DNA from 2 places in the Bacillus sp. BC08 genome. Region 2 is predicted to be linked to the other one. Evidence: riboswitches for the same ligand, from Rfam matches in the RefSeq annotation. Region 2 holds a riboswitch; the other holds the start of a gene.
The links. Region 2 has a riboswitch for thiamine pyrophosphate ahead of thiM (hydroxyethylthiazole kinase). Riboswitches for the same ligand answer to the same signal wherever they lie in the genome.

Region 1: it holds a riboswitch for thiamine pyrophosphate, as region 2 does, so the genes downstream of both, tenA (thiaminase II) here and thiM (hydroxyethylthiazole kinase) in region 2, are expected to answer to the same signal.

What each region holds. Positions count from the first base shown of each region.
Region 1 is NZ_JBTGPA010000031.1:526,739-533,180, forward strand. It holds partial or broken gene ACXVYO_RS13390 (N-acetylmuramoyl-L-alanine amidase C-terminal domain-containing protein) at 1-271, opposite strand, end outside; gene ACXVYO_RS13395 (nucleoside 2-deoxyribosyltransferase) at 285-746, opposite strand; gene ACXVYO_RS13400 (homoserine dehydrogenase) at 1,498-1,977, opposite strand; gene ACXVYO_RS13405 (heterocycloanthracin/sonorensin family bacteriocin) at 2,345-2,683, opposite strand; gene tenA (thiaminase II) at 3,014-3,703, opposite strand; TPP riboswitch at 3,827-3,932, opposite strand; gene ddlB (D-alanine--D-alanine ligase) at 4,007-4,921, opposite strand; gene pdxR (MocR-like pyridoxine biosynthesis transcription factor PdxR) at 4,926-6,374, opposite strand.
Region 2 is NZ_JBTGPA010000030.1:100,694-107,135, reverse strand. It holds gene ACXVYO_RS10180 (YhgE/Pip family protein) at 1-1,001, shown strand, start outside; gene topB (DNA topoisomerase III) at 1,043-3,232, opposite strand; TPP riboswitch at 3,461-3,570, shown strand; gene thiM (hydroxyethylthiazole kinase) at 3,643-4,449, shown strand; gene thiE (thiamine phosphate synthase) at 4,466-5,125, shown strand; gene ACXVYO_RS10160 (anaerobic C4-dicarboxylate transporter family protein) at 5,249-6,442, opposite strand, start outside.

The DNA of each region.
Region 1 (6,442 bases), on a different contig from region 2:
TCCATACAAAATCAATTTTTACGTTCGCCATACCGAAAGGTGCATATATATGATGACCGACATATAAACCAACTTTCTTAGCACCTAAACGGTATAACTCATCGATAAACGCTTGTGTCCCCACTCTCATATCATTCATTGTTTTCACTTCTACATCTGCAACACAAACCGTAGCACTCTTGTTACCCCATCCCCAGAAGTCTTGCGCTTCTTTCTTTGCATCAGCAATGGAAACAAAGCGGCAAAATGCATAGTTACCAAAAGGAATGTTGTGCCGCTACAATTCACTCCAGTGGCCCTTTATATGGAATACGTGGCATATTAATAAAATCATACGTGGCAACATCTTCTACATTTGTCAGATAGGCATGTAAGCTTTCAACTAACATAAGGTTAGGTATACTTTCTTTTTCTTTTATTAAAATAATAGGCTTTTGAAATGCATATGCGTAACCAATTTCAAAAGCCGTGCCACTATCTACACACCCATTCACGAAATCATGAATTGCCACTACTACATCCGCTCTTCTTAAATATTTTAAATCATTATGAAAAACTACAGTTCTCCACTCCATAGATCCAAAAGTTAAATGTTCATGTTGATAAAACCTAGCTGAAAAAATATCTGCAACAAAAGGATTGTTACTAAGCGCATTTTCTAGTCTCTTTACCCTGTTAAGTTGTTCATCATTAAAAAATGGACTTGCTATAAATACCCTAACTACTCTTGTATTCTTTTTTTCCATACCACCTATACCTCCTTTTACACTTATAAACTTTAAATATTCCGTGTATTGCATAGATATTATCGTTTATTAAAAATTTATGAATATCTCCCCCTGAATAAAACTCAAAATTCCGTAAATAATGTAAACACATGATTATTTTTCTCCTATTTTCTTACATGAGCAGTTAGCTTTTGCTAGCTGCTCTTTTTTACGTGTACTTACCAAATAGTATTTTTGTTGAATTTTCATTGACTTTACGTTGACCTTTTGCTGAATTTTTCTTCATATTTAAAGAAACAAACATACGATATTGTATGTAGTCTCTCCGCTCATAGGGATCTACCTTTCTTATCGAAGAACATACTTATATGTGTGCTCTTTTTACTTACAATGAAATAACAATTTTATTTACTATCCAATTCCTCTTGCATAAGGACTACAGTTTTAAATATTACTTGCTCAAAATCTTTTTCATCCATGTATGGCTTTACAATCTCTAGAATCGCAATAATCCATTCAGATTTGTTTACATCACTACATGTAAATATCAAGCTATATATTTAATTAACCTAGTATAATGCGAGAGATTGATAATTATATTTATCTATTAAAGAAGAGCACTCAAAGTTCAGCCCCTTGACACGCACCGTTGGGGCTGAACTCCTTTGTTGCGACAGGAATGATGTAATGTATTAACCTCTACAATAATTTTACAATAGAAATAAAAAAGAACACCTTAATTCAGTGCCCTTCTTGCAAACATCAACCATTATGTAATTGAACATACAGATACCATAAATCCTCCAAATGTAATTGCACCTAGTAATCCTAATGCAAATCCAGTTATACAAACACAATCAGCAAGACAAATGGAAGACTGCGATAATGGAACAAATGACCTACTTGTACTCGATCCATATTGTTTTATTTTCTCATAATTTATATCTAACATTAATTGTAGACATGCTATACCTTCCTCAATAGAATGAAGAGATTCTTTTTCTAATCGATTCAATAATTTACTATTAAAAGTAATTGGAAGAGGATACCGTTTATCTAATTTCATATTCTGATAAATTAATTGTAAACGAGATAATATATTATTTTTCTTTTTTTCACATGTTACTGTGTGTTTCATGTTATTAAATTCATTTAATAACAGTGTCAATTCATCTCTGTTTCCGTATAAATCCCTTGCTATTTTTCTCTTTAGTTTGTACGAATGGATAATAGATTTAAGTTCAATCATTTTAATACACTTCCTAATAAAATTTTACTTACCCCAATATTAAAAAAATAAACAGTACTTTTAAATCTTATTTAAAATACACTCAAGTATATTCTTTTACTATTGATTAACATTACATTAACCTTACATAGTTGTAATAATTTCTTTCGCTACCCACTAACTAGAAGCAACAGATTTCTTATTTGATGATAAAAATATGAAAAAGCAATGATTAGGTTTTAAATCTAGTCATTGCTTTTTCGATTTTATCTTGATTTACAACTAAAAATCTAAATATCTTTCTTTCACTTGAATGCTATATGTGTTTTAATTAAATTCTTTTATAAAAATTATATAATGCTTCACTAATGGATTCCTTTTTCTCCTATCAATATTCATATGTTACAATAGTACCAGTTGTATCAGTAGTACCATTAAAACCACCAAAACAATTAGAACAACTACCACAGCTACTACAGCCTCCACAACCGCCACAGCCTCCACAACCAAAACAACCGAAGCAACCAATACAACGGAACCCACCACAACGAAATCCACCACAGCGACCCGCACAACCGCCACAACGACCACCACAACCTCCACAGCGACGAACAGCATCTTCAATATAGTAATATGGATATTGGTTTTGCTGGTCCCAATACACAATATTTCCAGACTGGTAATCATTAAGGCTTAACGCTTGTAGTTCTTGTTGAAACTTATTCATTTTTATGACCTCCATTTATAAACTTCAACCTTTTCAATGCTTTCCTATATTTCTGTTCGTTAAATCTAAGTAGAAATAGCGCTATAAACTAAGTTCAATACGTACACCTACAAAATATGACCTATCACTAGATGATGCACCTTGTTCATGTACCTATTTTTCGGTTATTTTTCCACGGGCTCATTTTTATAAAGTGAAACTTTAATCAGTGGGGGTTTTCTTCATCCCCCACTGATTATCAGCCCTCGTCAATCGGGCTGCCCATTAAAGCGGGATAAATTAAAAAAAGACGCACTTAGATTGATGCGCCTTTTGCGATACCTCTTCTCTTTATCCTATTACGTTTTTCTCTTCTGTACTCGCTGGCCACTCTTCTAATGTATAAGCCATTTCCCAAAATGAATATTCATATTGACTGCTAATAATAAAATGTTGTTTCATTCGATTTCGGTCTGCCTCTGTTACTTTTTCAGCGATAGTATCTAACCGTGTAATTTGCTCTTCAACTAATGTACGGAACCAATCAGATCCGTAAGCAGAAATCCATTCGTTATAAATTGGTTCTTCTGGCTGACACTCTTTTAAACGCTCACCAATTTCATAATACAACCAATAACAAGGTAAAATTGCTGCAATGATATCACCTAAATGCCCTTCATACGCAGCACGATACATATGTGAAGTATATGCGTATGCAGTTGGAGCAGGGATAAAATTATCTTTTTCTTCTTGTGTAATCCCTAGTTTCTTCGCAAAATTTTCATGTAAGGATAATTCTGCTTCATATGTATTTTGAGCATGGTGTGCCATACGAGCTGTCGTTTCTAATTCCAATGCTTTTGCAGCTCCTAAAGTTTGTACTCTAGCAAAGTGACTCAAATAATACGAATCTTGAAGCACATAATAGCGAAAACTAGCTAAATCTAACGTTCCTTCACCAAGCTTTTTTACAAAAGGATGATGAAAACTAGCTTCCCAAATTGAGTCTACTTCTTTACGTAATGATTGTGAAAAAGTCATTTGAATCCCTCCAATTATGTATGAAATTTAAGTATTTACCCACCATTATTAAATCTGTAAAACAAAAAAACTTTCTTTACAGGCGTAAAGAAAGTGAAATTGACAGTTTTTATTCATAAAATAGCAATGTCTTTCCCACTTCCCTACGCTGGCATTAACCAGATCAGGTACTAAGAGTCTCAAATTCCAATTTGATCTCAGCCTATAATAGGCCCCCCTAGTGGATAAAATATTTAATTTTCGTATTGTATTCATCATAACATACTTCATGTAACTGTCAAAAATTATTCATGATACCTCTACTTAAAAGCCTTCTTCTTTTCTTACTCTTAATGAAGTTTCAATAATCATATCTAATAGTTTACTATATTCAATTCCCGCTGCAGCTGCACTTTTTGGTAGTAAACTCGCTTTCGTCATCCCTGGTAATGTATTAATCTCCATTACATATGGAATACCATCCTTCACCATCATATCCACCCTTGCATAAACGCTGCACTTTAATGCTTTATAGCAAGCCAGTGAAGCCTTGTTTACACGTTCCTTAAGTTCAGCTGGAAGTTCGATAACCTCTTCAATTGTACTAGTATCATCATATTTCGCATTGTAATCAAAGAACTCAGCAGCATGTTGAATCGAAATGATAGGTAACTGTTTTCCATCAAAAATAGAACATGTAATCTCGTCACCTTTTATATATTTCTCAATTACTACTTCAGAATCCCATTCGAATACAGTTTCCAGCATTGAAATTAATTCGTCTTTATTATAGACAATCTTTACCCCGACACTTGAGCCACCAGAGTTTGGTTTTACCACTAACGGAAATCCTAACTTATTTAGTTCCTCAAGATTTAGATCCTCCATTTTTGTAAGTTCAATCCAATCTGGCGTTTCTATTCCTTCATAACGTAAAATCTTTTTCGAAATATTTTTATCCATACATATACCGCTAGATAACATATTGCTGCCGCTATAAGGAATACCTAAACTTTCAAGTGTTCCTTGAACTGTCCCATCTTCTCCGTATTTTCCGTGTAATGCGAGCAATGCAAAATCAATATCTTTCGCTTTTTCGATTAAATCCATTTTTTCATTTAACGTAATTGGTACGATTTCATATTTATTTTTATCTAAATTTGCAATTATTTCATTTCCAGTCATAATTGATACTTGTTTTTCAGAGGATACTCCCCCCATAATAACGCCAATTCTCATTTCCTCAACTCCAAATTTCATTTTTTATTGTATCACCAATTATTTTGATTCCCCGAACTATTTCTTCTTCTTTTAAACGTGAAAATCCTAATCGAAACGTGTTCGCTCCTCCTCCATCAGAGTAAAAAACATCTCCAGGAGAAAATGTAACCCCTTGCTCATAACACTTTTGCAAAAGTGTGCGGGCATGAATTTTTTCTTCTAACTCTATAAATAAATGCAGTCCACCATCACCGGTCATTCTTTGAAACGGAATGTACTCGTTACACGCCCCAACAGCTAACTCATATTTTTTCTTATAAACAGACCTTGCCTTTTTTAAATATTTTTCAAAATATCCTTCATGTAAATATTGAAAAAGAACAGCTTGATCTAAAGTAGATGTGTGAATTGTTCTTGCTCTTTTTACACTTTCTAAATAATGAATCAGTTCTTTATCGGCAATGATCCATCCTACACGTAAACCAGGGAAAAGTACTTTCGAAAAGCTACTAATATAAATCACATTATTACCCGCACCAGCAAAAGTTAATAATGGTGCTAAATGTGAACCTGAATAACGTAACTCTTCATTAAACCCATCTTCTATAATAGGAACCTTATATTTTGAAAATAATCTCATCAGTTCCGTTCTTTTCTCTGAACTCGTGACAATACCGGTTGGATTATGATAAGAAGGAATTAAATACGCGAAATCAAAATCCTTTTCACGTAAACTTTGTTCCACTTCGTTCGTATCGATGCCATCTTCATTCATATTCATTCCATGAACTTCAAGTCCATGTAAGCGGAAAAGCTTGAGTGCAGCATGATGGGTCGGATTCTCACAAATAACCCGCCCTGATTTTTTTGATAACGAGGATAGTACAATGTCTAATCCTTCTGTAAATCCATTTGTAATTAAAATGTCTTTGTTCGAAATATCTACGCCTTTCATTTCCATATAATGAAGTAGATAATTCATTAACGGTCTATAACCTTTTGCATATCCGTAATTTAATACGACATCACCTTCAATGGACATACGAGTAAGAAAAGCTCTTTTGAAATTTTCCACATCAAATAGCTTTTCGTCTGGAGCAATGCTATTAAAAACAATCATTCCCTTTTCCCAGCGAACACCATGTTTCATTAAATCTAATTCATCCGCTAATAAGGTAACTGTATTAAGTTTATTTTTCCAATCTATTTCAACAGACGAAGTGTTTGAAATATCAACCTTCGCAATAAAATTCCCTTTTCCTTTAACTGCATAAATGAGTCCTTCTTGCTCTAAATCTGCATAAGCAGCGAGCACCGTATTTCTGCTCACACTTAGTAATTCACTAAGTTCCCTCGTTGAAGGAATTTTTTGATCACCGAGCAAATGCCCTTTCATAATCATCTTTTTCAAATAATCTTTCAATTGAATATAAACAGGACGATCTTTGACAACTTTAAAATCTTTAAACAATTCCTTACCCCCTACAATTATTTTTGCATATTTATTTCATTCTCAAAAGGTCCACTACATATGTATTT
Region 2 (6,442 bases):
CTTCAGCTCAATTAGGCGATTTCTTAGCAACATATGATTCAGAAATTGTTCCAAACTTTAACACAGCAATTGAACGTACGAAACGTATGTCTAAAAATACATCTCAAATTTTAAAAGAAGCAGACAAAAAGCTTCCAGATGTTAAAAAGTTACTAGAAGATTCATCAAAAGGCTTAGTAGATGGTAAAAAGAAATTAACAGACATTAAGGCCGACATGCCGGAAACTGAGAAAAAGATTAAAGAACTAGCAAATAAAATTCGTGATTTTGAATCTGAAGAGGATATAAAAGACATCATACGCTTATTGAAAAATGATGTTGAAAAGCAAAGTGATTACTTTGCGAATCCAGTCAATTTAAAAGAGAATAAATTATTTGCGATGCCGAACTATGGTTCAGCAATGTCACCATTCTATACAGTGCTTGCATTATGGGTAGGCGCATTATTAATGGTTTCATTATTAACAGTAGAAGTACACGAAGAGGGCGCGAATTATAAGAGCCATGAAATTTACTTCGGACGTTTATTAACATTCTTAACGATAGGTCTTTCACAAGCGTTTATCGTATCGATGGGAGATATATTCTTGCTCGGTACGTACGTAGTCGATAAGTTCTGGTTTGTGTTATTTAGTTTATTTATTGGTGGAGTCTTCGTTTGTATCGTATACTCGCTCGTTTCTATTTTCGGAAACGTTGGGAAATCGATGGCGATCATTTTACTTGTACTGCAAGTAGCAGGATCGGGCGGAACATTCCCAATTCAAATGACACCAGCGTTCTTCCAAGCAATTTATCCGTTCTTACCGTTCACATACGCAATTAGTGCAATTCGTGAAACAGTAGGCGGAATGCTATGGGATATCGTAACGCGAGATTTACTTGTGTTAAGTGCTTTCGTAGTAGTTATGATTGTAGCTGCGTTATTACTGAAAACACCAATTAACAAATCGAGTGAAAAGTTTGTTGAGAACGCAAAAGGAAGTAAAATTATTCATTAATAATAAAAGGTTCCTACCGAGAGTGGTAGGAACCTTTTTGTTTAATCAAATTTTAATTTCTTTAAAGCTTCTGCGAACGGATTATTTAATGGTTCTTCTTCTTTTTTCTGTTGTTTCATATATTTTTGAACGTCGCGCTTATCAGCCTTGCTTCCAGATTCCTTTTTACGTCTTTCTTGGAATGTGGATAATTTCTCGCGATAGCCACATTTACATGCAAAGATTTGTCCTGCACCTTCACCACGTAATTCTAACTTCTTCTTACATTGCGGACAACGAGCGTTTGTTGTACGAGATACGTTTTTACGATGACCACATTCACGGTCTTGGCAAACGAGCATTTTTCCTTTTTTGCCGTTTACCTCTAGCATTGGTTTACCGCAATCTGGACAAGACTTCGTTGAAATGTTGTCATGTTTATATTTTTTATCACTCGATTTAATTTCAGATACAATTTCTTTCGTATAGTTCTTCATTTCTGAAATGAATACTTCTTTTTTCAGTTTACCCTTTGCAATTGCCTCGAGCTTTTGTTCCCACTCACCAGTTAGTGTAGGTGATTTTAATTCTTCTGGCACTAAATCAAGTAACTGACGGCCTTTTGAAGTAATGTGAATATCTTTACCACGTTTTTCAATTAAGAATGAATTGAATAGCTTGTCGATAATATCAGCACGCGTTGCTACAGTACCTAATCCACCAGTTGATCTTAGTGTATCAGCAAGTTGTTTATTTTGCGTATCCATATATTTTGTAGGGTTTTCCATTGCTGAAAGTAAAGTAGCTTCGTTAAATCGTGCAGGTGCTTTTGTTTGACCTGATGTTTGCATAATTAACTTTACAGTTAATGTATCGCCTTTTTCAATGTGAGGTAGAAGTTGCTCTTTTACGTCATCCGTTACATCATCATCTTCAAAGCGATTTTCATATACTTCTTTCCAACCGGCATGCAGAATAGTTTTTCCGCGTGCAATGAACGTTTCATTACCAACTTTTGTGCGTAACGTTAGTTGCTCGTATTCGAATGCTGGGAATAAAACTGCTAAGAAGCGTTTTACAACTAAATCATAAATTTTACGTTCTTTATCTGTGAAGGCCGAGAAGTTAACGTATCCTTCTGTCGGAATAATTGCGTGATGATCACTTACTTTACTATCATCAACAAATGACTTATTAGACTTGATAGGCTTTTGTAATACTTTATGTGCTAAAGGACGGTACTCTCCAACTCCGCACGCCTTTAGACGTTCTGGAAGTGTTCCAACGATATCAGATGAAATATAGCGTGAATCTGTACGAGGGTACGTTAGCACTTTATGTTGCTCATACAATTTCTGCATAATGTTTAATGTTTCTTTTGCAGAGTAACCGAACTTTTTATTTGCATCACGTTGTAATTCAGTTAAATCGTAAAGACCAGGAGAGAATGACTTCTTCTGTTTTTTATCAATTTCCACAACAGTAGCATTATGCTTATCTAAACCTTTTACAATGCCATCAATTTTTTCTTTATTAAAACTGCGGCTATTACCGTTAGCATCTTGCCAAGTCAGCTTTAACTGATTCGTCGTTTGTGCTTCGATGCCGTAGTAAGTTTGAGCTTTGAAGTTCTTTATTTCATCTTCACGATTAGCAATCATAGCGACAGTAGGTGTTTGTACACGGCCGCAATTCAGCTGGGCATTAAAGCGAGTCGTTAAAGCGCGAGTCGCGTTAAGACCGATATACCAGTCAGCTTCTGAACGTGCAACTGCTGAAGCGTATAAATTGTCATATGCTTTACCTGGTTTTAAATTAGCGAATCCATCTTTAATCGCTTTATCAGTAACAGATGAAATCCATAGACGTTTGATTGGTTTGTTAACTCGAACCTTATCAATAATCCAACGAGCGACTAATTCTCCCTCACGTCCAGCATCTGTCGCTACAATAATGTCATTTACATCTTTTCTAAGAAGCTGACTCTTCACAGCATTAAATTGCTTCCCTGTTTGTTTAATAACCGTTAATTTCAAACGCTCAGGTAGCATCGGTAAATCTTCTAAATTCCATTGTTTATATTTCACATCATAGCTTTCTGGATCAGCTAATGTAACGAGATGACCTAAAGCCCAAGTAACAATATATTTACTACCTTCAAGATAGCCGTTCCCTTTTTTATCACATTTCAGTACACGTGCGATATCACGTGCAACAGAAGGTTTTTCAGCAATTACAATACTTTTTGCCATATTTAAAAACATCCTTTCAAATTTCCATACGTTAAATATAGCATACATCTTTGTTCTATTCAGTCTTGCTGACGGTTTGAGTTATTTGTGATGAAATATACGTGTGAGAGTTTTACTTATATAAAGGAGAAGAATGGTTGAATCAGGAGAGTTATGATCTCTATCATTCTATAAAAGGAAAGAACTTGTTATTTTACTAGAATAAGAGTAGACTTTGAAGTAGATGAATACTAAACACATGGGAGTTTGTGGATGCAAACTGAGAGTATGACTAATCCGTCATTGACCATTTGAACCTGTTGGATAATGCCAGCGTAGGGAGAGTGTAAAAGCACATGTTCAGGCACTTTGCGTACGCGCAAAGTGTCTTTTTGTGTATCTCCCATCACTATAGTTAGGGGATGAGAAGAATGAATATGAAAGAAATTAGTAAAGTAGTGGATTTGGTGAGAGAATCTAATCCGCTCGTTCATAATATTACAAATGTTGTTGTAACAAACTTTACAGCTAACGGTTTGTTAGCGTTAGGGGCATCGCCTGTAATGGCGTATGCAAAAGAAGAAGTGGCAGAAATGGCTAGCATTGCTGGAGCGTTAGTATTAAATATGGGGACACTTCGTCCTGAAGAAGTAGAAGCGATGTTACTTGCGAGTAAATCAGCAAATGTGAACAATGTACCAGTATTGTTTGATCCAGTTGGTGCAGGAGCAACATCGTATCGAACAGAAGTTGCGAGACATATTCCGGCCGAAATTGATTTAGCGATTATCCGTGGAAATGCAGCTGAAATAGCGAACGTTATTAATGAGAGATGGGAAATCAAAGGGGTAGACGTCGGTGCTGGAAATGGAAATGTCGTAAGTATTGCAAGGCAGGCAGCTGATGAATTAAATACAGTTGCGGTGATTACTGGAAAAGAAGATGTTGTTACAGATGGAGAGCGAACGATTCTTGTTCGAAATGGTCACCCTATTTTAACGAAAGTTACGGGAACTGGTTGTTTACTAACTTCTGTAATAGGAGCATTTGTAGCAGTAGAAAAGGATTATGTAAAGGCAGCAGTAGCTGCATTAACGTTTTATGGTGTAGCTGCGGAACTGGCAGCTGCTAAGACAGTGGAGCAGGGACCTGGTAGTTTCCAAATTGAATTTTTAAATCAGTTAGCGAATACAACTTCAGATGATATTGAGAAGTATGGGAAGATTGAGCTTATATAGTAAGGAGGGAAATTAGATGTCGCGTATTACAAAGGCTGAAATGTCTAGATTGTTATCAGTATACTTTATTATGGGAAGTAACAATTGTACGAAGGAGCCACTACAAGTGTTGAGAGGTGCACTTGAAGGCGGTATAACAATTTTTCAATTCCGTGAAAAAGGGGAAGGGGCTTTAACGGGAGAGAAACGTATTTGTTTCGCAAAAGAATTACAAGCGATTTGTAAGGAGTACGGTGTCCCATTCATTGTAAATGATGATGTGGAACTAGCTATCGAGTTAGATGCAGATGGCGTGCATGTTGGACAAGATGATGAAGGAATTACTTCTGTTCGTGAAAAAATGGGGGATAAAATTGTTGGTGTATCTACACATACAATTGAAGAAGCACGCTGGGCAATTGAAAACGGAGCTGATTATTTAGGTGTTGGCCCTGTTTTTCCAACGAGTACGAAAAAAGATACGAAAGCAGTTCAAGGAACGAAAGGTTTAGCTCATTTTAGAGAACAAGGAATTACAACACCAATCGTTGGGATTGGTGGCATTACAATTGAAAATACAGCTTCAGTTATAGAAGCAGGGGCGGACGGTGTTTCAGTTATTTCTGCGATTAGTTTAGCGGAATCTGCGTATGAAAGTACGAAGAAGTTAGTGGAGGAAGTAAACAGGAGTTTGTAGGAAAAAGAAACTTCACACAAATAGTAAAGAACATAATGGAAGAATGGTCGGTTAAAAATATTTAAACAAACGTTTGATTAAAAAAGCACAAACCTTTTACAATTGTAGGTTTGTGCTTTTTCTTTAAAACATAATTGAAATTAAGAGCATTCCAATTCCGATAGAAGTGAACGTTGCGATTAGACCTGGAATCATAAAGCTATGGTTTAAAACATATTTACCAATGCCAGTTGTACCAGTGCGATCAAAGTTAATGGCAGCAACAATTGTTCCATAGTTTGGAATGAAGAAGTATCCATTTACTGCAGGGAACATCGCGATTAGTAGTGCTGGTGGAATACCGAGTGATAATCCAAGAGGCATTAAAGCACGTACTGTTGCGGCTTGACTGTATAGTAAAATAGATAGAATGAATAATGCGATGGCAAATAGCCATGGTGCACTTGTTACTAGGTGTTGAATTGATCCTTGAATCATATTTAAGTTTCCGTTAAAGAAAGTATCTCCCATCCAAGCGATACCGAAAATAGCAACAACTGCTGTTGCCCCCGCTTTAAAGACGTTACCAGACACGATGCTTTCTACATTTGGTTTGCAGAAAATAATAATAAGAGCTGCGATGGTTAACATAACCATTTCAATTGTGTTTGGCATGGAAAGACGAACTAACTTCCCGTCGACCATCCATCCTGGACGAAGTGCTTCAAATGAACCGAGAAGCACGACAAGGAAAGTCCCTACTAAGAAAAGGATAACGGATAGTTTAGCGCCTTTTAAACCAACAAATTCTTTCTTCTCTTCAATTTTAGGAATCATTCCTTCTTTTAAACGTTTCAAGTATTCAGGGTCTTCATTTAATTCTTTCCCCATTTTGCTAGCAACAAATGCAGCTACCATACAAGCGATGAAGGTAGAAGGAATACTTACTTTTAAAATATCTAATAAAGTGATTTTATAGTCAGCTAGCATTGCTAAAAGGGCAACAGTTGCAGCTGATATAGGGCTAGCTGTAATTGCTTGTTGGGAAGCGATTACGGCAATTGACATTGGTCTTTCTGGTCTAATCCCAGATTCGCGAGAGACTTCTGCGATAACAGGAAGTACAGAATAAGCAACGTGACCAGTTCCTGCGCACAGTGTAAATAAATAAGTAACAATTGGAGCAAAGAATGTAATGCGCTTTGGATTTTTCCGCAGTGCTTTCTCAGCCAGATGAACAAGGTAGTCCATTCCTCCAGCGGCTTGCAGTGCACCGGCGGCTGTAATTACTGCTAAAATCATAAGCATTACATCAATAGGAGGAGCTGTAGGTTGTAA